Linked DNA regions of Salmonirosea aquatica. The protein of the gene in region 2 interacts with the protein of the main gene of each other region in a pairwise test. Links are inferred from orthologs where the notes say so. Each region holds a gene or a part of one and is shown on either strand. Other genes may lie near its edges. The genes, in order: GBK04_RS05460 and GBK04_RS07330.

Region 1 (16,217 bases), 470 kb from region 2 along the record:
CATCCTGGGACGGATTCCTGCCGGGCGCTGGGGTACCCCCGACGATTTCAAAGGCGCAACCGTATTTTTGGCTTCAGAAGCATCGCGCTACGTGCACGGGACTATCTTGACGGTCGATGGTGGCTGGATGGGGCGGTAATCAAATCCACATCTAGGGGGGTACCTTGTGGCTCAGATCGTCCCTTTCCCCTAAGAGATTATCGTAAGGTACCCCTGCCGCCTGGTTTTTAGTGAAGCTCGTATGCGTACATAAGTCAATGGGAAATACCCGAAATGGCTTATGTACGCATACATTAGCCATCATGCTACCATCTTTCTGGCTACTTCCTCGATTTTGTAAGCCACGATTTCAGTAATCCGCACCGTCTGATCCTCACGGTTCTGGTACTGGCGGTAGTTGAGCTTGCCTTCTACCGAGATAAATTTTCCTTTGCTGAGTAGTTGCTCGCATTGCTGGGCCAGCTTACCCCAAGCCACCACATTGTGCCAGGAGGTACTGGTCACTTCCTCCTGATTGCGGTTGGTGTACGTGTCGCTGGTCGCCAGGCTGAATGTCGCCACCTTACCACCTTCAAATTCCCGGACGTTCACTTCGCGTCCTACGTTGCCCATTAATTTTACTGAGTTCATGATTTTGTTTGTTTTAGTGGCTGTTGCCATGGTGAATAATTGGTTTACTCGAACTGATGGGACAAAGGTGGCAGGTACCCGGACTCCGATTCGGTTGTTAACTATTTATAGTCGGATAAAAATGCTTGTAGTCGTTTGCAAATGGTTATAGTTATGGTAACTTTGGGGAAAGTCGACCGGATTGGAATAGGTATATTCTATCTTGACATTGATACTTTCGGTACCCATGATCCGCCCTTACCACGAGCAATACCAGGCAGAACTTATTGAACTACTAAAACTCAATGTACCCCGCTATTTTGCTCCTGCCGAAGTAGAAGATTTTAAGGAATATTTGTCACATCACGTCGAAAGCTATTTTGTGATGGAACAGGGCAAAATGATAGTCGGTTGTGGCGGAATCAATTATATCCCACAGGAAGGAATCGCCCGGCTCTCGTGGGATATTATTCACCCTGACCACCAGGGCAAAGGAATCGGAACAGAGCTCACGAGGTACCGAATCGGGGAAATAAAAAAACATTCAGGCATCAGAACAATTATAGTTAGGACCACACAGTTGGTGTACCCTTTTTATGAAAAACTAGGCTTTCCGCTCGATAAAACCGAAACCGATTTTTGGGCTCCCGGCTTTGATCTTTACCAAATGAAAATGGAGCTGGCTGAGGTTTTATAACGGGCAGAAAGCGGATGATTAACATACAAAAACAATGAATACCTGCCAGGAATGCGGAAGTGTACTTGTGGGTCGGGCCGACAAGAAATTCTGCTCGGACATGTGCCGCAACGCGTACAATAACAAACTGAATTCGGACACCTACAATGTGGTGCGGAACACCAATAACCAACTCCGGCGCAACCGTCGGATTCTGGAAGAACTATGTCCCGAAGATAAAGCAAAAACTACCCGCAACACCCTTAACGCGAAAGGTTTTGATTTCACGCTGATGACCAGTCAGCGTGTTACGCAGAAGGGCAGCGTGTACTATTTTGTCTATGATTACGGCTATCTGGAACTCGACAATGATTTTTTCCTGATCGTAAAAGATAGCCGGGGGTGAAAAAATTGTGTAATTGTGTAATTGTGTAATTGTGTAATTGTGTAATTGTGTAATTGTGTAAAATAAAACATGCACTTCATGGTACTTCTACTGATTTCCAGTTGATGATTTTCATCAATTCAACATCTCCTTAGTTCAACAAATCAACAATTACACAATTGAATGATTGCAGTAATACAACGCGTGAGTGAAGCTTCCGTTACCATTGAAGGACACGTACAAGGTAGCATCGCGAGGGGGTACCTTGTGTTGCTGGGCATCACGACGAGCGACACCGTAGAAGACCTGGAATGGCTGGGACGGAAAATTGTGAATATGCGCATTTTTGGCGACGCCGAGGGAAAGATGAATCTGGACCTGAAAAGTGTCGACGGTAACATTCTACTCATCAGCCAGTTCACCCTGCACGCTAGTACCAAAAAAGGTAATCGCCCGTCGTTCATCGAAGCGGCACGACCCGAGGTAGCCATCCCCCTATATGAAAAAATGATCACCTTCCTGAGCTCTGAACTGGGCAAACCCGTTGAAACCGGCGAGTTCGGGACCGGCATGAAAGTACGCCTCCTCAACGACGGGCCCGTCACGATCATCGTGGATTCCAAAAATCGGACGTAGCTTTACCGCTGTGGGTTAATAATAGTTTTTCCGGCCTTCGCTTTTCCTCCAACTAAAAAATGACTCTTCAAGAAGCTCAAAAACAAGTCGATGCCTGGATCAAAGAATATGGCGTCCGGTATTTTTCCGAGTTGACCAATATGGCCATCCTTACCGAAGAGGTAGGCGAACTGGCGCGGATTATGGCCCGTACCTACGGCGATCAGTCGTTTAAAAAGTCGGATCTGGATCGGAATCTGGGAGACGAAATGGCCGATGTACTCTGGGTGTTGATTTGCCTGGCCAATCAAACGGGTGTGGACCTGACCGAAGCGTTTGAAAAAAATATGGCTAAAAAAACGATTCGTGATAAGGATCGTCACAAGCAAAATCCGAAACTGTAGGCTGGGGATGGTATAGTTCTTTTCGCAGAGGTACCTTATTTTTAGGATTCATCAACCTACCCTACCCTATGGACAAGTTCACAAATGACCTTTGGAAAGTACTGAATGGGTACTACTATTCCTTCCTGAAAGCACTGCCCCGGCTAGCCCTGGCGCTGGTACTTTTTTTGGTTTTCATGTTCCTGGCCCGCCAAATCAGGCGCTGGCTGATTCCCCGTCTTACCCGAAACACGGACGACACGTTGCTGACAGGCTTTCTGGGCGACATAGGATACTGGCTCATGCTGATTTTGGGTCTGTCCGTCGCTCTGGGTACCATCGGCCTCAACGGAGCCGTCACCAATATCCTGGCGGGTGCCGGACTGTCGGCTTTTATTCTGGGCTTCGCCTTGAAAGACATTGGCGAAAATTTTCTGGCCGGAATCCTCCTGGCCTTCAAACGCCCCTTCAAAATCGGAGATCTGGTCGAAACGCAGGGAGTACATGGCCGAATCATCGATTTGAGTTTGCGGGAGACGATCATCAAAACCCTGGATGGAAAAGATGTGTACGTACCCAACGGAGGTATTCTGAAAAGCCCGCTCTACAACTATTCAGTAGATAATTTCCTGCGCCTGGAATTCAGCGTGGACCTGGACAATCGGGAAAATTACAAGCGCGCTATTCCCCTCATCAAAAAGGCACTACTCGACACCACGGGTGTGCTGCACGATACCGACCGGGTACCTACGGTCAGTATCGAAGAAACCAAGTCCAATGCCCTGTGCATGAAAATATGTTTCTGGATTAAAAGCCACGAAACAGAAACTCAGGCGCCGGCCATCAAAACCGAAGCCATTCAGAATGTGCTGACCATGCTGCGGGAAAACGGCTTTTCCCAACCAGAAACGGAATCTGAAACGAAAGGGTAGACATTCAAAGTCCGTACTTGTCGATCAGGTACAGCATCGCTGCCATGGATGCGGCTCCCATTTGCAGTTCGCGCTGGCTGATGGCCTCGAATTTGTCAGATGCCGCATGATGATAATCAAAATATCGCTGCGAATCGGGTACCAGCCCCAGAAGCGTGGCGCCCTGCTGGGCAAGAGGTCCGATGTCGGCCCCGCCGCCGCCCGGACCAATGGCATATAGACCGTAGGGAATAAAAAGGGGCTGCCAGGCCATAATTTTGGCTTTCTTGGCCGCGTCGCCCACAATGCCGAATCCAAGGGGCGTAAAGCCGCCCCGGTCTGACTCTATGGCGGCCAGATGGTTTTCTTTTTTGGAACGGGCCGAGTCGGCATACGCCACACCTCCCCGCAGGCCATTTTCCTCATTCATGTACATAACAGCCCGCAGGGTACGTTTTGGCTGGTAGCCCAGGGATTTTAGAAGGCGCAGGGCTTCGATCGCCTGCACGCACCCACTGCCGTCATCGTGTGCTCCCTGGGCCAGATCCCAGGAATCAAGATGTCCGCCCACGACCAGTATTTCGGAGGCTTGGGTACTTCCCCGGGTTTCACCCACCACATTGTGCGAAGGAGCATCGGGCAGGCTTTCGCTATTTTGCTGAAAGTAGAATTGCGTGGCTGGATTTTCTTTCAGCGTTTTGCTAAGCAGCTCGGCCCCGTTGGTGCTGATCGCCGCCGTCGGAATGAGGGGTACCCCAGCTCCATAGCGCATACCGCCCGTATGCGGAAAATCGTCGAGTCGGGTGGTCATGGAACGTACAATTGCCCCTACCGCCCCCAGCTTGGCGGCTTCGGTAGCGCCATTTCCGCGTTGATCCACGGCCCCGGCATAAGCTTCAAACGTATTGAGTTTGGTAGGGTCCATCGGGCGGTTGTAGAACACAATTTTCCCCTGGATTTTTTCCTTCCCCAGCGCCCGTAGTTGCTCAAAATTCATCACCTCGACAACCTGAGCCTTTACACCTTCTTTTGGCGTAGCCACCGAGCCACCCAAAGCAGCTATCGGTACCGTGATCTGCTTACTACCCGCCTGAATGTAGGCTTTCTCAGCTTTTCCCCGCACCCAATGCGGTACATTTACATTTTGTAAAAATACCCGGTCGAATCCTTCGGATTCCATCACTTTCTGCGAGTAGGTTACTGCCTTCTCCGCGCCCTCCGAGCCGCTCAAACGGCCTCCGATTTCGGTCGTGAGTACTCTGAGCCACTCGTATGCTTTACCTCTAGCCAGTGATTCATCAAATATCTTTTTAATAAAAATCGAATCAGCCGCAAATTCAGTCTGTGCAAAAGAATGGGTAGGTAGGTGCCCTAACGTAAAGAATAAAAGGAGGGAGAAAATGTTTTTCATAGAATACTATTTTGAATTTTAGCAAAAATAAAAATCCCGTACTGTTAAGCACGGGACTGAAATATCTTTCAACGAAATTCACAAGCATTCATAAGCAAATTTATATACCTGTGTAGAAGAAGCACCGCCTGCCGTAAAAACAGAGATGCTGGCTTCGGTAGGTAGATTGTGTTCGTTATACTTGTAGGTGACTACGCCCGTTTGGGTTGGTGTGAGGCTGGCTTCGTAAAACTTGAAACTACCGGGATTCTGCGCGCTGGCTCCTCCCCCGCCTACCAGATTGATCAGCTGCGTGGGCGTCGAGAATGCATAGGTATTGTGCTTCCCGTCATAGTTGCCAAACTCAGCCAGCAGGCCTTCAATCGGTGCAACCGAGGGGTACTTCGCGAACCACTTGGTCACATTTTTTGCATTGTCATACTCGTAGCGCCAGTAGTTATCGCCCCATTTATATTTGGTAAGATGCCGCTGACTGTCATATTCCAAGATGTAGGTTTCAAGAAGTTTGGGACCGGAATTGAATATTTGTGATTTCCTGACCGTGTCAATCAAGCCGGCGGCGGTGTAATGCATTTCGTATTGATAATTGTTGAAAGGCGCCAGCAGATTGGTTTCCCGGAAAGCAGTTACCCGGCCGCTCTGGTCGTAGTCGAATGAAAACCGCTTTTCTACCCGGTTATTCGCCTTAGTTTCGTTCTGGACGATCCGAAACAGCTTCTGATCATCGTCGTATTCATAGGTACGGTAGGGCTTACCATCAATAGTTTCCGACTTAATCAGGCAGTCACTTCCCTGTAAATCAGGTGAGGTACCATCGTCGTTTTTCTTACATCCCAAAACCAGGGAAAGCAGTACGCTCGTCAGAATCAGTTTCTTTATCATGTGTGTGTGTATTTTTTAATTACTTAACAAATATTATGCCGAAAGTACAAAAAAAGTCCGGTGCTATGCACCGGACTTTTGATGGGAAATCTAGTCCAGAAAAAAGGAACCGCTCAGCTTGCTGCGCTTATAATTCGAGCAACAGACGGGCCGGATCTTCCAGCAACTGCTTGACCCGTACGAGGAAACTTACCGAATCCTTGCCATCGATGGTACGGTGATCATAAGACAGCGCCACGTACATGATGGGACGGATCACAATTTCACCCTTTACCACCACGGCGCGCTCCACGATGTTGTGCATACCCAGTATGGCCGATTGGGGCGCATTGATGATCGGCGTTGAAAGCATGGAACCAAAGATACCCCCGTTGGTAATGGTGAAGGTACCTCCAGTCATTTCGTCGATCCCCAGCTTACCGTCCCGTGCGCGGGTGGCCAGACGGACAATCTCTTTTTCAATTCCGGCAAAAGATAGTTTTTCTGCGTTGCGGATTACCGGTACCACCAGGCCACGCGGCGAAGATACGGCGATGGATACGTCACAAAAGTCATTATACACGACATCATCACCATCCATGTAGGCATTGATTACCGGAAAATCCTGCAAGGCCACACATACTGCCTTGGTAAAAAAGGACATGAAGCCCAGCCCTACCTCATGCTTTTCCTTAAACTTATCTTTGAACTGCGCCCGCAAATCCATGATTGGTTTCATGTCCACCTCATTGAAGGTAGTGAGCATGGCGGTTTCGTTCTTGACCGCCACAAGCCGCCGGGCAATGGTTTTGCGCAGGGATGACATCTTCTCGCGCCGGGTACCCCGTTCTCCATCCGCTGAAGGCGCGGCTTTCTCAGGCGTAGCAGCATTTCCGGGAACACCCACGGGAGGCGCTTTGGCTTCTGCGGGCTTGGGAGCCGATTTCTGAGCGTTCAGAGCATCTTCCTTGGTGATTCTTCCACCCGCACCCGTTCCGTTCACGTCTTTGGGATCTATACCTTTTTCGGCTAATATTTTGGCCGCAACGGGCGATGTATGGGCCGAATTGGCCGATATGTCGTCCGAATCTGACTGGTGGAGCGTAGGTACCTCAGGGGCAGTGGTTGTTTTATCAGAATTTCCTGTCGAGGAAGCAGTGGCCGAGCCGGTACCGCCCGTTTCGATCCGGCAGATTACCGCCCCGATTTCCAGTGTCTCGCCTTCGGCCGCCACAATCCGCAAGGTACCTGCCGATTCGGCAGGCAGCTCGAAAGTAGCCTTGTCTGATTCCAGTTCGCAGATAATCTCGTCAAGCTCTACATGGTCGCCGTCCTTCTTGTTCCAGGAAGCGATCGTGACTTCCGTAATGGACTCACCTACCGTAGGTACCTTCATTTCGATTACCTTCGAGGGGGAAGCCGCCGCTGCGGGCTGGGCCGCCGGAGCCGGTGCTTCCTTTTTCTCAGGTGTATCCTGCTTGGCGGGTTCCGGCGTGGCGGCTCCATTCGACGACGCCTGGGATTCGATGGTTGCAATCAGGTCGCCAATGGCCAGGGTATCGCCTTCCTGGGCTTTTATGTGGAGTATGCCATCTGTTTCGGCGGTCAGTTCGAAGGTAGCCTTGTCAGAGTCCAGGCCACAGATCACCTCATCCATTTTCACCATATCCCCTTCGTTCTTAAACCAGGTACCTATGGTCACTTCGGAGATGGACTCGCCCACAGGGGGTACTTTTATTTCTAATTCAGCCATTTTAAATAGATATGAGTTATGAATTATGAGTTATGAGTGTCCCGACAGCGGGTAGGCTCGTAACCCAATCTACCAAGCGTGTGCCCTTTCGGCCAAAAACTACTCAAACGCCCGCCGTATGATTTCGGCCTGCTCCTGGGCATGGATTTTGGCAAAACCTGTGGAAGGCGAGGCACTTGGGCGCCGGGCAATCACTTCCAACGGTTGCTCGGAGTACATGCGTAGCATGAATGTCCAGCCGCCCATGTTGAAAGGCTCTTCCTGCACCCAATATACTTTTGCTTTTTTGTATTGGGCGATTAAGGCGTTCAATTGATTCTTGGGGAAAGGATGCAACTGCTCCACCCGGATGATGGCCACATCGTCGCGGTTTTCTTTTTGTTGTTTTTCAAAAAGTTCGTAATAAATCTTTCCGGTGCACAGCAGTACCTTCTTCACTTTTTTCGAATCGGCAAATGCATCGCCAATGGTTTCCTGAAAACGTCCTTCCACCAGATCATTCAGCGGCGAAACACACAAGGGGTGCCGTAACATGGACTTCGGCGACATCACGATCAGCGGTTTACGGAACGGAAACGCCATTTGCCGCCGCATCATGTGGAAGAGGTTCGCCGGGGTGGTTACGTTTGTAACGAAGATATTGTTGTCGGCCGCCAACTGTAGGTAGCGCTCGGGACGGGCGTTGGAGTGCTCGGGCCCCTGGCCTTCGTAGCCGTGGGGCAGCAGCATTACCAATCCTGTCCAGCGGTCCCACTTGGTTTCACTGGATGTAATGAACTGGTCGATCATTACCTGAGCCCCGTTGGCAAAATCACCAAACTGGGCTTCCCAGATTACCAGTGCATTGGGGTTGGCCATCGCGTAGCCAAACTCAAAGCCCAGTACCCCGTACTCAGAGAGTAGAGAATTGTAAATCATGAACTTACCCTGCTCCGACTGGATGTGGTCCAGGTTGTTATATGCTTCGTTGGTCTCGGCATCGTGCAGTACCGCATGACGGTGCGAGAAGGTACCCCGCTGGACATCCTGCCCGCTCAACCGCACGATTTTGCCATCCAGCAACACCGATCCATAGGAAAGCAATTCAGCCGTAGCCCAGTTAACCGACCTATCCTCAAAAATCATCTGTTTGCGATCTTTGAGCAATTTATCAATCTGCTTGAGAGTACTGAAGCCTTCCGGCAGGGTGGTGATTGCCTGCCCGATTTTTTCCAGACTTTCCAGAGGAACGCCCGTAGCAGGCGATTTCTCGAAATCTTCGGGGGTAGATACGCGCAGGCTTTTCCACTCCTGCTCCAATTTGGGCATGGCGTAGGGAAGTACCTTCTGCTTCACCATTTCCAGGCGCTCCTGCAGCAGGGCCTTGAATTCCTTATCCATCGTGGCGGCCAGTTCGGCATCCACATCACCCCGCTCAGCCAGTTTTTTCTGGTAGATTTCCCGCGGATTCTGGTGATTCTCGATGTATTTATACAAAACGGGCTGCGTGAATTTCGGCTCGTCCGACTCATTGTGACCATGGCGGCGGTAGCACACCATGTCGATAAAGATATCCTTGTTGAATTTCTGACGGTACTCTACCGCCAGTCGCATGCAGAATACTACCGATTCGGGATCGTCGCCATTGACGTGCAGCACCGGAGCGTCCACGATCTTGGCCACATCCGTACAGTAGATACTTGACCGGGCATCCTCGAAGTCGGTGGTAAACCCTACCTGGTTGTTGATCACAAAGTGAATGGTACCTCCCGTATAGTACCCTTCGAGGCCCGACATCTGCGTCACTTCGTACACAATCCCCTGCCCCGCTACGGCGGCGTCGCCGTGAATAAGTACGGGAAGTACCCGATCATAATCGCTGTTGTACATGCCATCGGCGCGGGCGCGAATAAAGCCTTCCACCACGGGGTTCACGGCTTCCAGGTGCGATGGATTAGGCGCCAGCTTCAGGTACATCTGCTGGCCACCCGTGGTAGTGATCTGGGATGAAAATCCCATGTGGTACTTTACGTCGCCATCGCCCCAGACCTGATCGGGCAGATTGCCTTCAAATTCATTGAATACCTGCTCGTAGGTTTTGCGCATGGTGTTGGCCAGCACGTTCAGGCGTCCCCGGTGGGCCATCCCGATCATCACCTCCACCACTCCCATCTCGCCAGCCTTGTTGATCATGGCATCCAGAGCCGGGATGGTCGTTTCGCCGCCTTCCAGCGAAAACCGCTTCTGACCAATGTATTTCGTATGGAGGAAATTCTCGAAAACAACCGCCTCGTTGAGTTTAGAAAGAATATGCTTTTTCTCGTCAATGGAAAAATTCATATTCAGCGCCTCTTTCTCGATTTTGTCCCGCAGCCAGTTTTTCTGTTCCCGATCCCGGATGTAGAGATATTCGAATCCGATTTCGCGGGTATAGATTGTTTTCAGGGCGTCCACGATTTCACGCAGGGTAGCAGGCTTGCCAAACACTTCGGTACCTGCCTCAAAAACCGTATCCAGGTCGGCCTCGGACAGATTGAAATCCGCCAATTCCAGCCTGGGAAGACGGTCCCGACGCTCCCGGATAGGGTTGGTACGGGCTAGAAGATGCCCGCGCGAACGGTACCCCCGGATCAGGTGGACGATCTCCATTTCCTTTTGGATCCGGGAAGCATCCACCGGCGCTGCGACGGGCTTGCCGTTCGGAGGAGCGGCTTTAGTAGCTGCCCCGTTGGCGTGGCCATTTCCATTCAAAGGGTACTTCTGGTAGAAGTCGAAGCCTTCGAAAAACTTTTGCCATCCTCCATCTACTGAGGTGGGATCCTGCTTATAGGAATTGTACAATTCCTCGATGTAAGCGCCGTCTGAGTTAGCTATATACGAATATTTGTCCATCACGGGTGGTGATTTTTCTTTTACGCGACAAAGTTACGAGATGTTTCCAAACAAGGCATATAAAATACCCATTTTAAAGGGTTCCTCACAAGGGAATTTAGTGGAAAAACAGGAATCAATTCATGTGAAATCCCGACGGATTCGGTGTGAATTTGAGCATGATTTCGTGTATGCTGATCGGGGTGTTGTTGATCCCGACGATGCTGCTCTCAATAGCCCTTGAATTGTAAATGTACCCCAGGCGAACATTTCGACCTACCTGAGCTTCGCCCGAGAGCTGCACATAGTTGACCCTCGCCATGCGATAGAATGCGCCCAGGCCTATCTTTTCATCGTACCATAACCGCCCCCCTACGTCAATCCGCAACTTGGAGCCTGACTCCTGAACAAACAAGACACTGGGTATGATTTTGACCTGATCGGAGGACTGAAGCGTGGCTCCTGCTGTGATATACAGGGGTTTGCTGTACACAAGCGAATTCTGTCCGTTGCCATAACCCTGCGACAACAGTTCCGGCTTGGAAACGCCGAAATAAAATTCGTCCGAATGAATCCACACCCCCAGTCCGAAACTTCCCAAGGCCCGATTGAGCGAGGTACCCGAGGCAAAATCATAGACAGGTAGTACGTTAATCCCTCCCTGAGCCCCCAGGGATACTTTCCAGCTTACCGAGGCATCCCAATGGTAGGCCGCCGAACCGTACACACCTGTGGTATAATAGGGCGACATCCGGTCGTTCAGGGCCTGAAGTCCCAACCCTACCTTGCCATTGGCCACGGTGCCATCCATGGCAAATGTTTGGGTGATAGGCGCGTTCGGAATGAAAAACCAGCGCCGACGGAGCAACACCGACATATTGAAATCCTCCCGGACACCCGTAAAAGCGGGATTGATGGCCATGGGGTTTTGGATGTACTGCTCGTACAATACTTCTTTTTGGGCCTGGGCCTCTGAATAAAAAAGCAGCGCCATTCCCAGGGCAAGTGTCCCGGCCAGTACGGCGCGTCGGCAAAGAATTGATTTCATAAGCAAATAGTCTGTTCAGGTACCTGGGCGGCCAGGAAATCTGACAAATAAAGACATAATCAAGTCAACACATCAATAAAATACAAAAAAGGCAGGAGAAAAATTTCTCCTGCCTCATTCAGTCCCGTGGGGGTACCTACTGAAAGTTAAGTACCCGTATTTCGGTTCTCCGGTTTTTCTGGTGCTCCTCTTCGGTGCAGTCACTACCGTCGCCGCAATTATTTACCAGTCGGCTTTCTCCAAAGCCTTTCGAAGTAATTCGGTCGGCTGAGATCCCCTTCGACATCAGATATTCGCGAGCCGCCTTGGCCCGGTCGTTCGACAGAATTCTGTTATACCGCGCGGTGGCGCGGCTATCCGTATGGGAACCCAACTCTATGCGCATCATGGGGTACTTTTCCAGTATTTCCACTACCTTATTTAGCTCAAAGGCCGCATCGGGACGAATCGTGGCTTTATCGAGGTCATAATAGATGTTGTCGATTTTGACCACGTCGCCTTTTTCGAACATCTGAATATCCAGATCCAGGTTAGTAGCAGGATTATAACCAATTACCTGCTTTCCGAAGGTACCATATTCATTCGACTTCACATCCAGGGTGTAGTTATGCCCGGGTACCGCCGTAAATCCGTAATTGCCACTGGCATCGGTGGTTGTGTTTTGGATGGTACCGTCGGTAGCATCCTTAATAGTGACCACCACACCCGGCAGCGGCCGGGTACCCTGACGGGCCAGGACCCTACCGGTTGCGTTGTTGATAACCGTGGGTTCCTGCCCCCTGGGAGCCACAGTCCGCTTCAGGGGTATCTCCAGGCTCGTTGGTCGCTCATCGTCAAATGCCTCCGTACTGAACCCCAGGGTACTGTTTTGATAGCCTTCGCGGGAGGCCACAAACGTAAATTGATTTTCGGCCGTCAAACAGAGCAGTACATTGCCCGTGCTGTCGGTCTTCACCTGTCGCTCTCCGCCGGGATTGCTTTTATTTTCTATCTCTACTAGAGCATTCACAAGGGGTTCTCCGGTAGCTTCGTCAAATACGGCCACGGTCAGGTCGCGGCATGCATACAGGGGGCCCTGCCGGCTAAACCGGTAGATGTCGTCATCGATCCCTCCCGCTTTTCGGTTGCTGCTGAAATAGCCCGTCGTCCGCTCTGCGTCCGTAATCAACCCAAAGTCATCCCGATTGGAATTGATGGGTGCGCCGAGGTTTATGCTTTTTTTTGCTTTGCAATAGGATTCCATAGGAGCGTAAAATATGTCCAGGTCACCCATGCCGGCATGGCCGTCCGATGAAAAATAAAGATTGCCCACCGGGTCCACAAAAGGAAACATTTCATTGCCTTTGGTGTTGATTTCCGGTCCTGCATTGAGGGGTTCGGTCCAGACTCCGTTCTCAAAACGCGACACATAGATATCCGTACCGCCCAAGCCACCGGGACGGTCGGAAGCAAAATAGAGCAAGGTGTTGTCAGGGTTCAGTGCGGGATGTCCCGATGAATACTCGTCACTGTTCAGTGGCAATTCCTCCACGTTCGTCCAAACTCCATTCACCAGCTCTGCCGTGTAGAGCTTGAGCTTATTAATACCCTCTTGGCTGGTTTTGTATTTGTTATTATTGTAGTTATTACGGGTAAAGATAATCCGGTTTCCATCGGCGGTAAAGGTAGCCGACCCTTCGTGGTATTTTGTATTAAGAGTCTTGCTAAATCGCTGTGATTCGGTAAGCGGGCGTTCTTCATAGCCCAAATTGGTATTATAGGCAACCCCGGCAAAAAAGCCCACAGTGCGGGAGTCGTTTGGCGTAAGGGCCGTATAAGCATCCATACCCAATACACTTTTCCAACGCCGCTTTATCCTGGGTACCGGATCGATCGAACCGCCCAGCGAGGCTGTAGCCTGCCCTTTGATTTTTTTTAGATTGGGTAGATAGTATAAATCCAGAAAAGACGTTTCGTCCCAGTTGAAAACCCGTTTGATGGCCAGCGCTTCATCACGTCCTGACACAAACACGAGTCCGTCTTTATAGTAGGTAGGGCTGAAGTCCGCCGCCGAACTATTCATATTGAGATGTTCGACTTTGTAAGAACCGGCGTTTTTAGTAAGAAGCGCCACGTTGCTGTACAGCTTGGAGAATTTACTGCCCCGACGGTCTTCGGCGTTCAAAGTATTGTATTTCTCGTATGTCTCCTGCGCTTCTCCGTATTTACCATTACTGGCCAACACCTGTGCAAAGTACAAATAACAATTGACGTATTCGGCTGGCAAGTCCTGCTCAAAGTCGCTTATCAATTGCCGGAACACCCTTTCTGAATTCGGCATATCTTTTAACTGGCGGTAGCTGTAAGCCAGCTTGGCCTGTGCCGAAAGTATTTCACCTTTGTTAAGGCTAGGATTTTTCAGGGCCTCCTCGTAAAGGGTGACCGCCTTAAGGTAAGCAAGCGAATTGTATTCCCGATCGGCCAGCTCCATCGTCGACTGGGCCCAACCCCGATACACCAGTAAAAGGAGGATCAGTTGAATAGTAAAATACTTCATCAGTGTGTGTTTTAACAATTGAAACAAAAAAAGCATATTCTCATAGAAACTGGGCTACAGTACCTTGGGAGAATATGCCTGATATGCGAATGTGTGGGAAGTGGTACGACTAGGTCGTTAGAAATAGCGCGGTGTCAGAATCTTGCTTTTCCCATAACCAAACTCATAGCGGAGCATTATTTCGTGGCTGCCCGAGTTGATGCTCAAATTCGTTTGCTTCAGTCCATTCAACATCATGTCATAGGCGTATCCCAGGCGGAACTGGTCTGTAATCTGCAACTCCACCATGCCTACGACGGCATCACTGATGTAGTTGTTAATGTTGTTGCCCGATCCACTGCTGTTATTTAGGGTACTCCACTGGTTATGCCGATAGGAGGTACCGATCGCGATGCGGTCATTGATCCACAAGTTAAGGTTTCCATCTACGCCCAGGGGCGCTCCATCTGCATATTTGACCAGTAATGAAGGTTTCAATTTGAGGGTACTGCCTAGCCCTACCACAAAGCCCGACATCAGGTAGGCATGCCGTTTCTGCTTAGCCCGGTTGTCGCCTGTGTTGTATTCAGTAAGGTTGTTGGCAATCAACTGAGGGACTGAAATACCCAGATACGACTTATCATTACTGATGTAGACTCCGGTCCCAAAGTTGGGAAGTATCTTCGAAATGTTTTGTCCAAAGACAGGATCACTACCGCCTCCGGGCGACAATACGGCTTCTGTAAGGCTCCATCGAAAGCTTGTGGCTCCAGCCTGAAGGCCCAGCGCCAGCGTACTGCGCTCGCCTACCCGAATCTTGAAGGCATAGGAAGCGTAGACACCCGTTTCGGTCTGTAAGCCAATCTGATCATTGTAAAGTTGCAGGCCAAGGCCCACCCGCTCCTTATTGACAGGAGCATCCAGGGTAAAGGTCATGGTTTTGGGCGCGCCCTCCACATTGACCCACTGGTTCCTATACAGGCCCGTAGCACTTAACACATCACGGCTACCTGCATAGGCAGGGTTGAGCGCCATCATGTTGAACATGTACTGCGAGTACATCTTGTCCTGCTGCGCGAGTACTTTGGTACTGCCAACCCCAAGGATTAGCAGTACCAGTAAGGCCCAGTTCTTCGTTCTAGAATTTCGTATCATAATCTTAGCGTGTTATAGTCAGGTACCTTACAAACTGCTCTCCATTCTCAAGTTTCACGACGTAGAAGTACGTTCCATCCGGCAGTCCCTGGCTGGTGCTTCCTACACGCAGTCCATTGTTGGTGGTGCCATCCCAGTCGTTTTTGTAATCGTTGTTCTTATAGACAAGGGTCATCCAGCGGTTGTAAATTTCAAGGATCACTTTCTTGCCACCCGTGTTGCGAATCACAAAGTAGTCGTTGATACCGTCGCCATTGGGTGAGAAGCCCTCCGGTATGAATATCTTGGTACCACCCGGAATTACAATCGGTGTCAATTCGTTTTCGCCCGCCTCGGTCGGATCGTTGTTTCCATTCAGGTCAGGCTTCAGGCCGTTCGTCGATTTATCCGCAACGCTTATTGTTCCGAATTTAGCCGAAGCATATACCCAGTTCATGTAGGGGGTACTGCGTCCGTCGGTGGAAACATTGATCGTAAACGTCAGGGTATCGGTGGCACCGGCGTTCAGTCGACTGTTGGAACTGATTAACAACTCTACATCATTAATTCCATCGAAGTCGGGATTAACCGCCAGCTGGCTGATATTACTTGCTCTTGGAGTACCTACCTTCCGGAATGTGGCTCCGGTTTTGGTATTGAACACCGAGAAGAGTGAATCGGTCACCTGTACATTAGTGAGCGCTGCCGTACCATAGTTCTTGACAATGGCCACGTAGGTGATGTTATAGCTTCCGTTCGATTGGCGTACGGTATCCTTCACCGCAAGGGCTACTCCAATTCTGGCTTCCCCGGGAACGCTGTTCAGTACAATCGGAGTGGGACTACTGTCATTGGTAGGATCGAGATCATTGTCAGGATCAGGATTGTTGCCGACAGTAGAGCTATCCGCTACCATACTACGATCCGCTCCCATTCCTGAACCCATCGCAATGTTGTTAAATGTGGTCGTGGTAGCTTTAGTCACATCCACACGTACCGTCAGCATAATGTCGCGCATCACACCATGAGGCAAAGTACTGAGTGAATCAACCAGCAAGCCCGTGTT
Region 2 (15,877 bases):
CTCGTACAGCCGCCGCATCGACCGGCCCAACTACCAGTCGCTCAATCCATTCGAGTTTTATCTGGACCCTTATACGTTTCAGCGGGGCAATCCCAACCTGCGTCCGCAGTATACCCACGCAGTGCAGTTGACGCACGTGTACAAGAATTTCCTGAACACCAGCCTTTCGTACAGCCGAATCAACGATCTGATCGCCAGCGAGGTACCTCACCAGATTGCGTCTGAGAACAAAACCTACGTGACCACCGAGAACCTCGACAACCAGGACAATCTGAACCTGACCGTTTCGATGCCGATTCCGGTGGCGAAGTGGTGGACGCTACAGGCCAACTTTACGGGTTCGTACAACCGCTACAAATCCTATTACCAGGACGCGCTGTACGATGTGGAGCAGTTCAATTACAATATAAACGCCAGCAATCAAATCAAGATGGCCCATGACTGGACGGCCGAGCTGTCGGGCTGGTACAACAGCCGCGCGGTGTACGGGTTCTTTGTGGCCAAGCCGCAGGGCATGATCAACGTGGGCTTGCAGAAAAGCATTTGGGAAAAGAAAGGTACCCTGCGCCTGAACGTCAGCGACATTTTCTGGATGAACAGATTCCGGGGTACCTCCGAATTCCAGGACATCAGCCTTCGAGTGAATTCGACGTGGCCCAGCCGTCAGGTACGTCTGACGTTCACCTACCGATTCGGTAATCAGAACGTGAAGGGTGCACGGCAGCGCAATACCGGTGCCGACGATCTGCAGCAGCGCGTACAAACGAATTAATACCCAGTAAAGACGCGACTTTGCGCGTCTGGCGGGTCAAAGGTCTAATCCTCATACGATTAGTTTAGGTTAAGAATCCAGAAATCCATTCCTGAGTCAGGGATGGATTTTTTGTTTCGTGGTCGGGTACCGAAATGGAATAGTAGCCTGGAAAAACAAAATTGCTAGTCAAATAGTACTCTTAGGGTACCCGGCGCATCGGTCGCCCTGGTTCGTTTTGTTCTTCATCAGCCCAAACCTATGCTTTCGCGCGTTGCTCTTACAGTCAAAGACCTTTCCCGTTCCCTTGCCTTTTATGAAAAAACCCTGAATTTCAGGCCCATGGGCCGCTACACGATCGACGCCTTTACGGCCGGTCGGCTATTCGGAATGCCTGAGGACGGTATGACCGTGGAGGTAGCCGTACTTTCGCTGGGGGATGAAACCATCGAACTGATGGAGTTCCAAACCTCAGCCACCGGCGATGAGATTCCGGCGAATTCCCGAAGCAATGACCGTTGGTTTCAACATCTGGCCCTCGTTGTCAGTAATATGGACACAGCTTACGAACATTTGAAAATGTTCGACATTGAGCCGATTTCTCCGTCGCCTCAAACGCTGCCGGGGTATCTGGAAGCGGCCGGAATTTCTGCCTTCTACTTCAAAGATCCCGACGGACACGTACTTGAACTCATCCATTTTCCCGCTGACCAGGGTGAATCCAGATGGCATCGACGAAAAGCAGGCCTTTTTCTAGGCATCGACCACACCGCAATTGTGGTGAAGGAAACGGCCGCCAGTTGGCCGTTTTACCAAAAACTCGGCCTGAAAAAAGATTCCCAGACCAAAAACTACGGCCTCGAACAGGAGAAGCTCAACCAGGTGGACGGTGCCCGGCTTCTCATCACGGGCCTGAGATTTGGTGAAGGCATGGGCATCGAATTCCTTGATTTCAAAACTCCGACCGACGGCAGGCCATTTCCAACAACCGCCCGGCCCAACGATCTGATTCATTGGCATACCGTGGTCACGGTGGAGGATGTGGGCAGGGTTTTCGATGAACTTATGACCCTGGGGTACCCTCTGATTTCAAAGAGTATTACGGCGGTCAGTACCCTGAATGGGGAAGCAAAACATGGTTTTCTACTGCGTGACACCGATGGACACGCAGTACTGATTTCAGAAAAATAATTTACCCAAAACATTTCCTTAACACGTGAGCGACACCCACTACGACATTATAATTATCGGTACCGGCGCCGGAGGTGGCACGATGCTGGATACGTTGAGAAAATCGGGCAAACGGATTCTGGTATTAGAGCGAGGTACCTTTCTGCCCAAAGAAAAAGCTAACTGGGATGCCGGAGAGGTATTTCAGAAAGAGCGATACCATAATGCCGAAGACTTTCTGGACGACAGAGGGGAACCCTTCCAGCCCGAGACTTCCTACTGGGTGGGGGGCAGCACCAAATTCTACGGCGCTGCCATGTTCCGCCTGCGCGAAACCGACTTTCAGCGCGTACAGCACGCGGGGGGCGTATCGCCCAAATGGCCACTGACCTATGCTGATTTCGAACCCTATTACACCAAGGCTGAAAAACTGTATAGCGTCCACGGCAAAAGCAACCTGGACCCCACCGAGCCCTACCGGAGCGCAGGGTACCCCCACGATGCCATCAGCCACGAACCAGTGATCCAGGAACTGTACGACACCCTCACCCACAAGGGGTACCGTCCTTTTTACCTGCCGCTGGGAATCCGGCTCAATGAGCAGGACCCGCTCCGCAGCGCCTGTATCCGCTGCGACACCTGCGATGGATTTCCTTGCCTCATCGACGCTAAGGCCGACGCGGACGTTACCTGTATCCGCCCGGCCCTGAATGATTCGAACGTCACGCTGCTGACCCATGCGCGGGCTACCCGCCTCCTGACCAACGCCCAAGGCAACGAAATAAAGGCGGTGGAGGTAGAATCCGGAGGTAGCCAGCGACAATTTTCGGCGGATATCGTCGTGGTATCGTGCGGAGCGATCAACAGCGCATTGCTTTTTCAGCAGTCGGCCACCGACCGGCACCCCGACGGCCTAGCCAATCGGTCGGGACAGGTAGGTCGCAATTTCATGAAACACCAGAACGCCGCCATCATGGCCCTGAGCCGGCAGGCCAATCCCACGGTTTTTCAGAAGACCCTGGGATTGAATGATTTTTACTATGGCGACAAGGAATTCAATTTCCCGATGGGACACATCCAGTTGATGGGCAAAGCCAATAAGGATATGATCGGTGCCGATGCACCCGCTCTGGCCCCTGACTTCGTGCTGGAGAAAGTAGCTCACCACACGACCGACTGGTGGCTGATGGCCGAAGACCTGCCCGATCCTGACAATCGGATCGAGCTGCGCAAGGGAAAGAGAATTCTGCACTACAAGGCGAATAACGAGGAGGGGTTTAATCGACTGCGCACAAAATGGAAGGCCATTTTGCAAGAATGTACCCCCTGTGACTCCACGCTCGACCATACGCTATATTTTGGCAAAACCATTTCGCTGGCAGGCGTTTCGCACCAGAACGGAACCATGCGCTTCGGTACCGACCCGGCTACCTCCGTACTGGATTTGAACTGCAAAACCCACGAAATTGATAACCTGTACGTAGTGGATGCCAGTTTCTTCGTGTCTAGTGGAGCCGTGAACCCGTCGCTAACCATCATTGCCAACGCCATCCGGGTGGGTGAACATATTCTGGATAGGATGAAATAGCCGGGTGGAGAAACGACCGTCGGAAAAATCTGGAACGAAGTTTTTTGTGTATGGCTGAAACTTTACAGACAAATGCCCCACTTGACCCACCCGGCTCCCACGAATTCCTGGAATAAGAACGAATGGCTGATTACCAACGGCCTCGGCGGCTACGCTTCTTCTACGCCTAGCGGCCGCAATACCCGCCGCTACCATGGGCTCCTGGTAGCTTCCTTCGACCCACCCACCAACCGCCGGGTGCTGGTTTCAAAAGTGGAGGAAACCGTAACAAATGAAGCAGATATTTCCTTCGAACTCTTTACCAATCAGGCCGGGACGGAGGGCAACGAATTTCTGGTCGGTTTTGAAGTCCATCCTTTTCCTACCCAACGCTTCGAGACAGACGGCATTGCGCTGAGTAAGTCGCTATGCATGGTGCAAAATTCCAACACAACGGTACTGGAATATTCAAATATCGGCGCACAGACCTTAGCCCTTAAAATTAACATAGTACTGGTCAACCGCGACTACCACAGCTTGCAGAAAAAGGATGCGGGGTACCTCTTTACTACGCACAACTCAGAAGCGGTAAAACAGATTACGGCCTCCCCCGGTGCCAAACCCTTGTACCTGGGTTGCGATGAAAAATTTTTCTGGACTGAAATCGGCGCTTGGAAAGAAGGCTTCGAGTACGGGGAGGAACAGGAGCGCGGCCTGGATTTTCGGGAGGATTGCTACACGGTGGGAGCAGTAAGCCGTCGCCTGGAACCTGGGGAAAAATGCTACCTGACTTTCTCTACCGAAGCAAATATGGCCAGGGCCGACGGTCAAATTTTCCGAGAAAAAGCACTGGATTTTTATCAAAACAACACCCCTGCTACCGATGATATTTTTCTGAATGATTTGATCAGGGCGGGTCAGCAGTTTCTTGTGCACCGCCAGTCCACCGACTCGGCTTCGCTCATTGCGGGGTACCACTGGTTCACCGATTGGGGGCGCGATACGATGATTGCCATGCGCGGCCTTTGCATCGCGCTGGGCAAAAAAGCCGAATCCGAATCCCTGCTCCGTACCTTCCTGCATTACCTTGACCGGGGTATGATCCCCAACCGCTTCCCGGACGTCGGCCAAACGCCCGAGTATAATACCATCGACGCTACGCTGTGGCTATTTGTGATACTGCACGATTTTCATGAGCGATTTAGTGATCTGGAATTTATCGCAGAAGTTTTTCCAAAACTCACCGAAATCATCGAGTATCACAGGGCGGGTACCCGCTACGACATTCACGTCACGAAGGAAGGCTTGCTGTTTGGCGGTGAGGGGCTGGTTCAACTTACCTGGATGGACGCCCGCATGGACGACTTTGTACCTACCCCCCGGCATGGCTGTCCGGTGGAGATCAATGCACTGTGGTACAATGCCTTGATGATCCATCAGAAGTTTTCACAAATGCTAAAACTGGGCGATGGTTTTACGGACGACATCCGGCTTTTCGTGGAAAATTTTGTCCGCTTTTTTTATAATGAACAGGGGTACCTTCATGATGTAGTGGTACCCCACGAAAAAACTGACCCGAGCATCCGTCCGAATATGATCTACGCCGTCAGCCTGCCCTATACCACCTTGACCCGGGAGCAGCAAAAAGGCGTTGTTTTAACTGTCCAACAGCATTTACTAACGGACTACGGCCTGCGTACACTCAGTCCCGGGCATCCTGATTTCCAGCCTGTATACGGGGGCGGTCGCTATCAACGCGATGCAGCCTACCATCAAGGTACCGTATGGCCTTACCTGTTGGGCGATTTTATCGAAGCCTATCTGAAAGTACACGACGAAGCGCCCCACGCCAGGGCGCAGGCCAGAATCTGGCTCAAACCGCTCGAAATTCATTTTTACGAAGAAAACTGCCTGCATGGCATTTCCGAAGTATTCGATGGCCTCACGCCCCGCATCGGCAAGGGTACCATTCACCAGGCGTGGTCGGTGGCGGCCCTGATCCGGTGCCTTCTGGCCTTACAGAATTAACCCCAATCAGCTTTTCTAGGGCCCAGTACATTTTTTGCTTCTGGCCGCAGGCCTGCATTTCAGCCGCAGGTCCGGAATGAATTTTGGCATTTTCACCGTACCTTTGCGGCATGATTGCGATAACGAACCTCAGCTATTACCTCGGCGACCGCGCGCTCTACGACAGCGCTTCGCTGCATATCAAACCCAAGCAGAAAATCGGCCTGATCGGCCTGAACGGCACGGGAAAATCCACATTGTTGCGCCTGATCGACGGCGAATATCAGCCCGATGAAGGTACCATTTCCAAATCGGGCGACTGCTCCATTGGTTTTTTGAATCAGGATTTGCTCTCTTACCAAAGCGATGACTCCATTCTGTCGGTGGCGATGCAGGCCTTTGAGCGGCAGAACGAACTGCAGGTACAGATCGACAAGATTCTGCACGAAATGGAAGCCAACTACCGGGACGAACTGGTGGATAAGCTGGCCCGCGCCCAGGACGAATTCGAAGCCCTGGACGGCTACACTATTCAATCGAAGGCGGAGGCCATTCTGGAAGGATTGGGTTTTTCGACCGACGACCTCCACCAGCCCCTGCGGCTGTTTTCGGGCGGTTGGCGGATGCGGGTGATGCTGGCCAAGCTGCTGCTGCAAAAGCCCGCCCTGCTGATGCTCGATGAGCCTACCAACCACCTGGACCTACCTTCTATTCAATGGGTGGAGAAGTACGTTCAGAACTACGAAGGGGCTGTAATTGTAGTTTCCCACGACCGCGAGTTTCTGGATAATGTGGTGGATACGATTGTGGAGGTTTCGGGCGCGAAACTGAATCTGTACTCGGGGAATTATTCTTTCTACGAGGAAGAAAAAACGCTACGCAACGAAATCCAGCGGGGGGCTTACGAAAATCAGCAGGCCAAAATCCGCCAGACCGAACGCTTCATTGAGCGGTTCAAAGCCAAAGCCACCAAAGCCCGGCAGGTACAGAGCCGCGTGAAGGCCCTGGATCGCATGGAAACGGTAGACGAAGTGATCGACGAAAACGCCAAGGTGCATTTCCGGTTTCAGTTTACGACGCAGCCAGGCCGCCACGTGTTCCAGTTGGAAGATACCTCCAAAGCCTACGGTGAGAAGCTCATTCTTGATCATACTAATATCAGTATGGAGCGGGGCGATAAAATAGCCCTGATCGGCGCTAATGGGCGCGGAAAATCCACCGTGCTCCGGATCGTGGCCGGCACGGAAGACATCGAAGGTACCCGGCGGCTGGGACATAACGTGTCGTTCACTTTCTACGCCCAGCACCAGCTGGAGTCGCTAAACATCACCCACAACCTGATCGAGGAGTTGAAATACGCCAACCCTACCAAATCCGAAACGGAATTGCGGACGGTACTCGGCTGTTTCCTGTTCACCGGCGATGATGTGTTCAAGAAAATCAAGGTACTCTCAGGGGGTGAGAAATCGCGGGTGGCGCTGGCCAAGGTACTTCTCTCTCAGGCCAACTTCCTGCTGCTCGATGAGCCTACCAACCACCTGGATATGCAGTCGGTCAATATTTTGATCCAAGCTCTGCAACAGTACGAAGGTAGCTACATCGTGGTGAGTCATGACCGGTATTTTGTGGAGTCCATCGCCAACAAAATCTGGTACATTGAGGATCATCAGATCAAGGAGTACCCGGGTACCTATGAGGAATACGAGTTGTGGCTGGAAGAACGCGGCCTGGAGTCGGCCGTGAGCGAGAAGGCCATTGTCAGCAGTGCGCCGCCGCCCAAAAGCACCGCCGCCCCGGCCTCCAACAATGGGCAGAAAAAAGAGGGTACCCCCAAGCCTGACAATCAGAAAGCGCTGAAACAGGCGCAGAAATTGATCAGTGAGTTGGAAGCAACTATTTCGGAACTGGAAACCGAGAAGAAAGCTCTCGAAACCCAACTGGCCGATCCGGCTTCGTACGCCGAAAAAGGTACCTTGGAAAGGTTGAACGAACAATACGCCCATACTCAAAAGAAGATCGCCGACACTACGCAGGCCTGGGAAGTCGCCATGCTGGAAGTAGAGGAATTGAGTTAGGTACCTAAATCTTCCGTTTGGTCATAAATGTCACGTATTGGCAGAGTAAAACCGATGCTGCTCAGTTCGATGCTGCCCTCGAGAGTATAGTTTTCGGACATGAGCGACCAAAAACCCCGTTCGCTTTTGCGAAATACTTCAGCGGCCACCCTCTGCGAATCGATTAGCGCGTACTCTTCCAATGTGGGGATACTACGATATAACTGAAATTTCTCTCCTCGATCGTAACTTCCTGTACTCTTGGAAAGTACCTCGACAATAATCTTAGGATTCAGGAGCGTATCGTTTTTTTCGTCTATGAATTCTTCTTTTCCGCACACTACCAGTAGATCCGGATAGGTGTAGAGACTATTGGCAGGAATATGGATCCGTAAGTCGCTGGAATACGAACGACAGGACTTGCCTTTTAGAAAAAAACCTATGTCAATTGACAGATTTTCCGTAATCCGGTTGTGATTGCGTCCAGCGCCAGCCATGGCAAACATCTCTCCCTGATAGTATTCACTTTTGTACTCAGCTTCGCGTTCGAATTCGAGGTACTCTTTGAGCGAAATCTTTTTTGGGGGTTGGGCCGTCATAGGCTTCGGCACGTTGTTTTAGCAAAAATAACAAATATCGAAGGCAATCCCGATAAATAACGCCGTCGTTAGGCGATCTTAGGTATCTTTTCGTTTAGTTTAACGGTCGGTTAAAACCTAACTTCATATTTTTCCAATCCCATGTTTCGTGCCTGCTTCCTATTGATATTGTTTAGTCTTTCCGTCATTTTCAATACGTTCGGGCAGGCGCAGTTCGCTGATGTGCGGCTGGAAGATTACATTTATTCCGAAACCATCAAGACCGTTCTGCTGTATCCCGCTACCGGCAGCCCCGATGATCCCCGGCGGCTTATTGGCCCGCCGGTCATTCAGTTGGGTGGCGACCGGCCGCTGGCGCTGGAATTTGACGATCTTACCGCCGACTACCGGGGGTTTCGGGCGAAGCTCATTCACTGCAATGCCGACTGGAATAAATCGGTGCTCAACGACATTGAATATACTTACGAGTACAACGATTATCCCATCACCGAATTCCGGCAGTCGTTCAGCACGAAGGTACCTTACTACCACTACCGGCTGGAGGTACCCCGCGTGAAGGTTTCGGGCAATTATGTGCTGGTGGTTTATTCGGAGCGGCAGCGCAAGCCCGTTTTCACTCGCCGTTTTATGGTGTACGAAAATCAGGTACGCATTGCCGCCCAGGCACGCTTTTCGCAGGGTATCCGGGAGCAACGCACCGACCAGCAAATCGATTTCAGTCTCGATTACAAAGGCTATCAGATCATTTCGCCTCAGAACGACCTGAAAGTATTTATCCGCAAGAACTTCCGTTGGGATAACGCAAAGTCAGGTTTCAAACCTACCAATGTACGGCCCTTCGATCAGGTACTCGAATATCAGTTTTTTGACCTGGAAAATACGTTTCCCGGCGGCAACGAATTCCGCTATTTCGATAGCCGCACGCTGGCGGCCCGGGGTTACGGAATTTATGAATTGGAACGCTTATCCGAATTCACCCGTCTGATTCTGGCCCCTGACGAATCCCGCGCGCGAGGCGCCTACATTCAAATGGACGATTTGAACGGACAGTACATCGTGGATCAGCGCGAATCGGGCCAGGGTAGTAACGAAGCTGACTATACGCCCGTAGTTTTTACCCTCCGCATTCCTGAGGTACCTGGTGCGTCGGTTTATGTAAATGGCGGCTTCAACTTATGGCTTCTCAATGATCTTAATCGCATGACCTACGACGCCGATTCTGAGTCCTACCGGGCGGTCATTCTCCTTAAGCAGGGGGTGATAAATTATGATTACGCCACGGTTGATAAAACCTCAGGTCAGGTAGACGAGTCCTACGTAGAAGGAAACTACGCTGCTACTGAAAATGATTACGATATCCTGGTGTACAACCGCCCGCCAGCATCCCGCGCCGACAAACTTGTAGGCTATCGTACCGTAGAATGGAACCGCCGCCGTTAGGTGTGAATTCCTGACGAAGCTTAGCATGGGCCGGTTTATTAAGTATTCCCTTTTCTGACTACAGTCCTTTTCGCTGAACCCCTATTTCCATTCTTTTAAGCAAAAATGGAGCTAGGGTCAGTAATTTTGGGGCTATTTGTACGCAATTGCTGGATATTTACCGAAATGTACCTTAAATTACAACCTAAGAAAATCTTGTAATAATTAAATTATTTATAAGATTTATTATGATTTTATAGTTATACCGATACATTTGCGTTTAAAGTATAGTTTTTGTGTACAAATCCTAAATCCACCGATCTCCACATGCCTCAAATAGAAGATACTTTCGCCATAACACCCAACCTGCTGGTAACCCGCCGTGAAACTGATATCATTGACTGCCTGACTGATCATAACGAAATGCCCCGGGATTTTGAAGAGAACCAGGTACGTTCATTTTTCGTAGGAAAAGACTTTCATCTGGTACTTTACTTTCCGCAGCAACAAGACCGCGGTTTCCAGATGTTCGTAGTACGTGATTTCTCGATCCATGTGGACGAACTATTCATGCTGCGCGATCTTCTGGCCCAATTAATTCAGCAAGGCCAAAACACGGCCATGATGAAAAAAGCCCATTATCGGGTAGACCATATTCTGCACATGGCGCACACTTTCCGGGCTCTGCTGCATAACAACGACCCACTGCCCGAAGACGATTACCTACCCGGGGCATTTCTGAATCATTGATATTACGAAACAATAAGCAAGAAGAAAGGCGCGGAAAGAATTTTCCGCGCCTTTCTTCTTGCCTCACACTGGCCTATCATCACTAATCGTCAGCCAGGGCTACACATTGAACCGGAAGTGCATGATATCGCCGTCCTTGACAACGTACTCTTTACCCTCCACGGCCATCTTACCTACTTCCTTTACGCCTGCTTCCGTCTTGTACTGGACATAGTCGGGTAGTTTGATTACTTCGGCCCGGATGAATCCTTTCTCAAAATCGGTATGGATCACGCCCGCCGCCTGAGGAGCTTTCCAGCCCCGCTGGATGGTCCAGGCGCGTACTTCTTTTACACCCGCTGTGAAGTAGGTGATCAGGTTAAGCAACGAATACGATGCCTTAATCAACCGACTCAGCCCGGATTCCTGCAGTCCATATTCGTTTAGAAACATAGCCTGTTCCTCAGGATCTTCAATTTCGGCAATCTGTTCTTCGATGGCCGCGCACAGCGTAATCACTTCGGCGTTCTCGTCCTTTACGGCTTCGCGCAGTTTCTCCGAAAACTCATTGCCCGAAATCATCGATGCCTCATCTACGTTAGCCACATACAACACGGGCTTGATGGTAAGGAGCTGCAGATCACCGATAGCGCCTTCGCGTTCTTCGGGAGTGAAAGGCAGGGTCCGGGCGCTACGTCCCGCTTCGAGGGCTTCTTTGTACTGTTTCAGAATTTCCAGATCGGCTTTGGCTTTAGCATCTCCGGCGCGGGCACCTTTCTCGACTTTCTGAATTTTCTTATTAACCGATTCCAAGTCTTTGAGCTGCAACTCGATGTCAATGATTTCCTTATCAAAAACCGGATCGACCCTTCCTTCCACATGCACCACATTGTCGTCCTGAAAACAGCGGATTACGTGTACAATGGCATCTACCTCCCGGATATTGGCCAGAAATTTGTTGCCCAGACCCGCCCCCTGACTCGCGCCCTTGACCAGTCCGGCAATATCTACAAACTCGATGATAGTCGGCAGCACCTTCTGAGGTTTCACCAACCCCGTAAGTATCTCGAGGCGCTCATCGGGTACCGTGACCACCCCTACATTGGGTTCGATGGTACAAAAGGGGTAGTTGGCCGCTTCGGCCTTGCCACTGGAAATGGCATTAAAAAGAGTGGATTTTCCTACATTGGGTAATCCTACTATTCCGCACTGTAAGCTCATTTATTTACGGGATAATTGACCGCACTGGCGGCCTGGAATGAATGAAATGGACAATATACCGTGGCTTGGATAAGTACCTATACGCCACGCAGCTACGCTTTCTGCGAAACAAAGCGCAAAAGTACGGATTAACGGGCTAAAAACTAAAAAGCCTCCGGAATGAATCCCGGAGGCCTTGAAATATATCAATTCCGCAGTAAAGTACAAATCAAATGATTGGGTATAAATGGATCACCATAGCCTGCTTTTTATCCTTTGAGTTTCCTTCCTCCATCCATTGAATTGCTACTCCCATTTCAATTCGGTCCCATTGAGGCCATCGAATTCCTCTTCCTTCACTTCATACTGAGAAAAATCAAAATCCGGCATCAGTTCGGTTTTAATGTGGTTCACAGATTCCTGCAAAGCATCGATAAATTTGTCAAAGTCTTCTTTGTACAAAAACAATTTGTGTTTTTCGTACGTGAAGCCATCTCCCTGCGGATGACGCCGGCTTTCAGTAATTGTGAGGTAGTAATCATTGGCCCGTGTCGATCGGACATCGAAAAAATATGTGCGTTTTCCTGCCCTTACCCGTTTTGAGTAGATTTGCTCTCTGTCTTCCACTATATGTAGCAATTTATGGTTAAATCGAACGCTAAAATAGAAAGTATATTGTTCGTAACAAAAACTTTTCTCGATAGCTTTCCTAAGCCAGTACCCCTAAATTTATATATTTTGATAAATACGTTGTACTAATCAAATATTTAGTACATTCTTAAAATGGCTTTCCGTTATCTTTGACGAAAATTGCCAGGAAGAGTACCAGTCAGACGCCTGATCTTTCGTATCAATTCAAAGGTAGTCTGGCTTCATGTTTCACCTAACCCCTAGGGTATGAACATTCAATCCTTCTTTATCTATCTGCTGGTCAGCTTTGCAAAACCCTCCCCCGATCTGCTGGCTGACCTTGGTAAAACCCAAACCGGAATCGCCTCGTACTATGCGGCTAAATTCGATGGGAACAAAACGTACTTCGGCGAAATTTTTGACAACCAGGAAATGACCGCCGCCCACCCTTCCCTACCTTACAACACGCTGATTGAGGTTACGAATCTTGCCAACAACAAAAAAGTTACGGTACGGATCAATGACCGGGGACCGCACTCCAAAAGCCGGGTGCTTGACCTGAGCCGGTCCGCCGCGCGGGAAATTGGGATGGTAGCCACCGGTGTGGCCAAGGTGATTGTGAAGGTAATCGGACGGGATGGCCTAATTCTGCTCGCCTCCCAAAAAAAACCGGTTCCTGCCGACGTCCCTCAGGTAGCGGAGCAAAGCAAACCCGTAGAGGAGGAAGGTTTTCTCTACTAGGCTTTCCCGAGAAATAAACTGAGCGTTCGTATCTTCGTGGGAGAAACTTACGTTATGGGTTGGTAGCCGATAGCGAACAGCCCATTCATTATGAATAAACGCCCACTGGATTTATCGAAAGTAAGGGAATTCGGAAACCTGGAGTTCCTGGCCCGGCAAATGGTCGAAGGCTTCATCACGGGGCTGCATAAATCGCCTTTCCATGGGTTCTCGGTGGAGTTCGCCGAGCATCGCCTCTACAACACCGGCGAAAGTACCCGGCACATGGATTGGAAGGTATTCGCCAAGACTGACCGTCTGTTTGTGAAGCGCTATGAGGAAGAAACCAATCTGCGCTGCCATCTGCTGCTCGATACCTCATCATCGATGTATTATCCCGAAGCAGACTACGGCAAAATAACGTTCAGTATCATGGCAGCCGCCTGTCTGGCGCATTTGCTCCAACGCCAGAAGGACGCCGTAAGTTTGACCACTTTTTCGGATCAGATCGAGGTACAAACGCAGGTCAAGTCCACGCCTTCGCATATCCACAAAATCCTGCTTGAGCTGGAAGGTTTACTACAAAAGCCCCGTCCGCTCAAAAAAACTTCCGTGGCCGAGGTGATTCACCTGATCGCCGAGAAAATCCACAAGCGTTCGCTGGTTGTACTGTTCAGCGATATGTTCGAAGATCTGGAACATAGCGAGCAACTTTTTTCGGCTTTGCAACACCTGCGGCACAATATGCACGAGGTACTCCTTTTCCACGTCACCGACCGTCGTACCGAGGAGCAGTTTGCCTTTGAAGACCGTCCCTACGAATTCATCGATCTGGAAACGGGCGAGAAAGTCAAGGTACAGCCGCATCAGGTACGTGACCAGTACCAAGCGTTTGTGAAACAATTTTATCAGGATCTCAAACTCAAATGCGGTCAGTACAAAATTGATTTCATTGAGGCTGACATCGCTCAGGGATTTGACCCTATTTTGACCGCCTACCTGGTGAAGCATAGCAAAATGCGGTGAGGTTCGGATGGAGCTTCTAGCAATTGACTCTAAATTCTTTTGACATGGCATGCCTGTGGAGACACAGGCCGAGGTGAAGGGTAGCTGGATTTGCTGAAAGCGGAATACGGCCCCGTGGCGGAGCTGGCTCCGCGAAACGTGAGGGCGATGCCGATATGATCTTTCTCCCAGGCATCACCCTTCCAGATGGAGTTGGGGGAGAAATCACTCTTATAAAGTGCGCCGATGCCCGTCATCGTGCCGTCTTCCCGGAAGGTGACCGAGACGGGGCCGGAGTTGCCCGACTCGCTGGTGAAGGTGGCCTGCCAGGTGCCAAGAAGGTTCTTCTCGATGATGGGGGCCACGCAGATTTCTTCTTTTTTGTCTTGGCAGGCGGTGAAGAGGGCTCCTGCCAGTAGCAGCATGATTGTGCTTTTCTTATACATTGTTTTTGTTTTGAATGTTACTACTCTCCTTTTGAAAAATCATATGTTTCCTCGTAGTGCGCAAATGGCTTGACGGGATACAACTCGTTAGCGATGCTCACCAGCGGGTTCTTGATTTCTAGTTCGTAGCCATACATCCAGGCCAGCTTGGTATAGGTGATGCCAGCCATTGATAGCAGTTCGTTTTCCCAAGGACCTGTTTCAGGATTTACCTTCTGACGGGGTTTATGAATTTTAGCAGAGGCTACACCTTCGATGGCTTTAACCATATTATCTTTATCACCTTTTATTAAGGAGTCAATGAAGTGTACGTCATACATAAATCTTTTCGCTACTTTAATTTTTTCTATCTGTTGAAGTATGGAACGGGTCTCACTTATCTCATCTAAGATAAGATGTTCTATTGCCACATTAATTACTACTAGTGGATAAATTTCTTTAAAAAGATATCTCTCCCTTTCAGGATAGGTGAGACATGGTCTTCGATAGATCAGAGCACTGTTATCGCTAAGCAGCGTATCTGTCCAATGGAAGTAGCCATCCAAAGCATCGGAGAAACTAATATTCCCACCAACAAATTTTGAGCTTATTGCAGGGGCGTTCTGCAAAGGCATCAGGGCCTCATCTAACCGCCCACATAGGTAAAATTTCTGTTTGGCACCCCCAGCATTTTTATCTATCAAGTAGCAAAACCACCCTTCAACATGATGCCCAGTCCATCGTGTTGAATGAGTATTTCCGTTGAGAACAGAAAATTCACGAGACAACAACCATCTGAAGCTCTCTACCACTCCTGATAGCCTTGTATATGGTTCTAGTATCATTATTTAATCTATTATTTTTTGAACTACCACATCAGCATTCTCCTTATTTACAGCAACTATTGCCTTGTACAGTTTAGTTCGGTTATTATCTAATTGATCTATAATTATAGTTCCTAAAAGGAGATACAATTCTGGAAAGGATCGAAGATTTGGGGTATAGGCGGGTGCTCAAGTTACAGGACCGCTATTATTTTCAAATTTCCGCCCGTATCCCAATAAGAAGAAGCTTGGAAAAGGGCCAATGGAAAGGAGGTAAAGGCTTTTCTTCCTAGTGGTTGTGGATGGTTACCCAAAATAGAAAATCCCAGAAAAAATCATCAATTTCCTTTCGGTAATTAATGGAAAATTTATCAAGTGGTAGGGTCACTCCCCCTTTTCTCACTTCCTGAACTCTTCATAACGGGGCTTTATAGGTTCACTGTATCGCTGACCATGACAGTTGAATTTTTGCCACATACTAATTCAGAACGTCCCTGCTTGCCTTTGCCAGGTACCCGCCGTAATTTTGCTGCGTAAATCCTCTAAAGCACGTTCTAATGATGAAACGCCTTTTATCTCTTTTCCTTTCCTCTCTCGTCATTCTGGGCGTAGTCGAAGGACTCCAATCCTGTAAATCCGCAAAAAAATCGCTGAAACGCGGCGATTACGACCAGTCGGTACTACGGGCCATACCTAAGGTAAACGACAACGCCCGCTCTTCTTCCGCCGACATTCTCAAAGAAGCCTACCCTTTGGCCCTGCAGCAGCACCTGGACG

The links.
Region 1: the proteins of GBK04_RS07330 (region 2) and GBK04_RS05460 interact in binary tests that used the Escherichia coli proteins (3 or more experiments, as listed by UniProt). The link is inferred for Salmonirosea aquatica from one-to-one orthologs.

The regions. Positions count from the first base shown.
Region 1 is NZ_WHLY01000002.1:1,024,964-1,041,180, forward strand. What follows is about bases 7,504-10,792. They hold GBK04_RS05460 (2-oxoglutarate dehydrogenase E1 component), read right to left. Parts: upstream 10,476-10,792; coding sequence 7,704-10,475; downstream 7,504-7,703. Other genes in these bases: odhB (2-oxoglutarate dehydrogenase complex dihydrolipoyllysine-residue succinyltransferase), read right to left, coding at 7,504-7,604; GBK04_RS05465 (PorP/SprF family type IX secretion system membrane protein), read right to left, coding at 10,591-10,792. Outside these bases: GBK04_RS05410 (SDR family oxidoreductase), read left to right, coding at 1-139; GBK04_RS05415 (single-stranded DNA-binding protein), read right to left, coding at 301-630; GBK04_RS05420 (GNAT family N-acetyltransferase), read left to right, coding at 857-1,306; GBK04_RS05425 (hypothetical protein), read left to right, coding at 1,341-1,691; dtd (D-aminoacyl-tRNA deacylase), read left to right, coding at 1,854-2,306; GBK04_RS05435 (nucleotide pyrophosphohydrolase), read left to right, coding at 2,366-2,689; GBK04_RS05440 (mechanosensitive ion channel family protein), read left to right, coding at 2,758-3,600; GBK04_RS05445 (M28 family peptidase), read right to left, coding at 3,605-4,990; GBK04_RS05450 (hypothetical protein), read right to left, coding at 5,069-5,872; more of odhB, read right to left, coding at 6,000-7,503; more of GBK04_RS05465, read right to left, coding at 10,793-11,502; GBK04_RS05470 (carboxypeptidase regulatory-like domain-containing protein), read right to left, coding at 11,639-14,038; GBK04_RS05475 (PorP/SprF family type IX secretion system membrane protein), read right to left, coding at 14,156-15,172; GBK04_RS05480 (Ig-like domain-containing protein), read right to left, coding at 15,177-16,217. UniProt on the Escherichia coli protein: E1 component of the 2-oxoglutarate dehydrogenase (OGDH) complex which catalyzes the decarboxylation of 2-oxoglutarate, the first step in the conversion of 2-oxoglutarate to succinyl-CoA and CO(2).
Region 2 is NZ_WHLY01000002.1:1,497,219-1,513,095, forward strand. The notes cover bases 5,150-8,098. They hold GBK04_RS07330 (ABC-F family ATP-binding cassette domain-containing protein), read left to right. Parts: upstream 5,150-5,626; coding sequence 5,627-7,570; downstream 7,571-8,098. Other genes in these bases: GBK04_RS07325 (amylo-alpha-1,6-glucosidase), read left to right, coding at 5,150-5,516; GBK04_RS07335 (Uma2 family endonuclease), read right to left, coding at 7,567-8,098. Also shown: GBK04_RS07310 (outer membrane beta-barrel protein), read left to right, coding at 1-772; GBK04_RS07315 (VOC family protein), read left to right, coding at 1,013-1,942; GBK04_RS07320 (GMC oxidoreductase), read left to right, coding at 1,968-3,509; more of GBK04_RS07325, read left to right, coding at 3,582-5,149; more of GBK04_RS07335, read right to left, coding at 8,099-8,148; GBK04_RS07340 (type IX secretion system plug protein), read left to right, coding at 8,290-9,588; GBK04_RS07345 (hypothetical protein), read left to right, coding at 9,895-10,317; redox-regulated ATPase YchF, read right to left, coding at 10,417-11,517; GBK04_RS07355 (DUF3276 family protein), read right to left, coding at 11,803-12,135; GBK04_RS07360 (septal ring lytic transglycosylase RlpA family protein), read left to right, coding at 12,394-12,867; GBK04_RS07365 (DUF58 domain-containing protein), read left to right, coding at 12,958-13,872; GBK04_RS07370 (hypothetical protein), read right to left, coding at 13,902-14,297; GBK04_RS07375 (immunity 49 family protein), read right to left, coding at 14,318-15,121; GBK04_RS07380 (hypothetical protein), read left to right, coding at 15,658-15,877. UniProt on the Escherichia coli protein: Genetic data indicate it may be involved in ribosome assembly or function.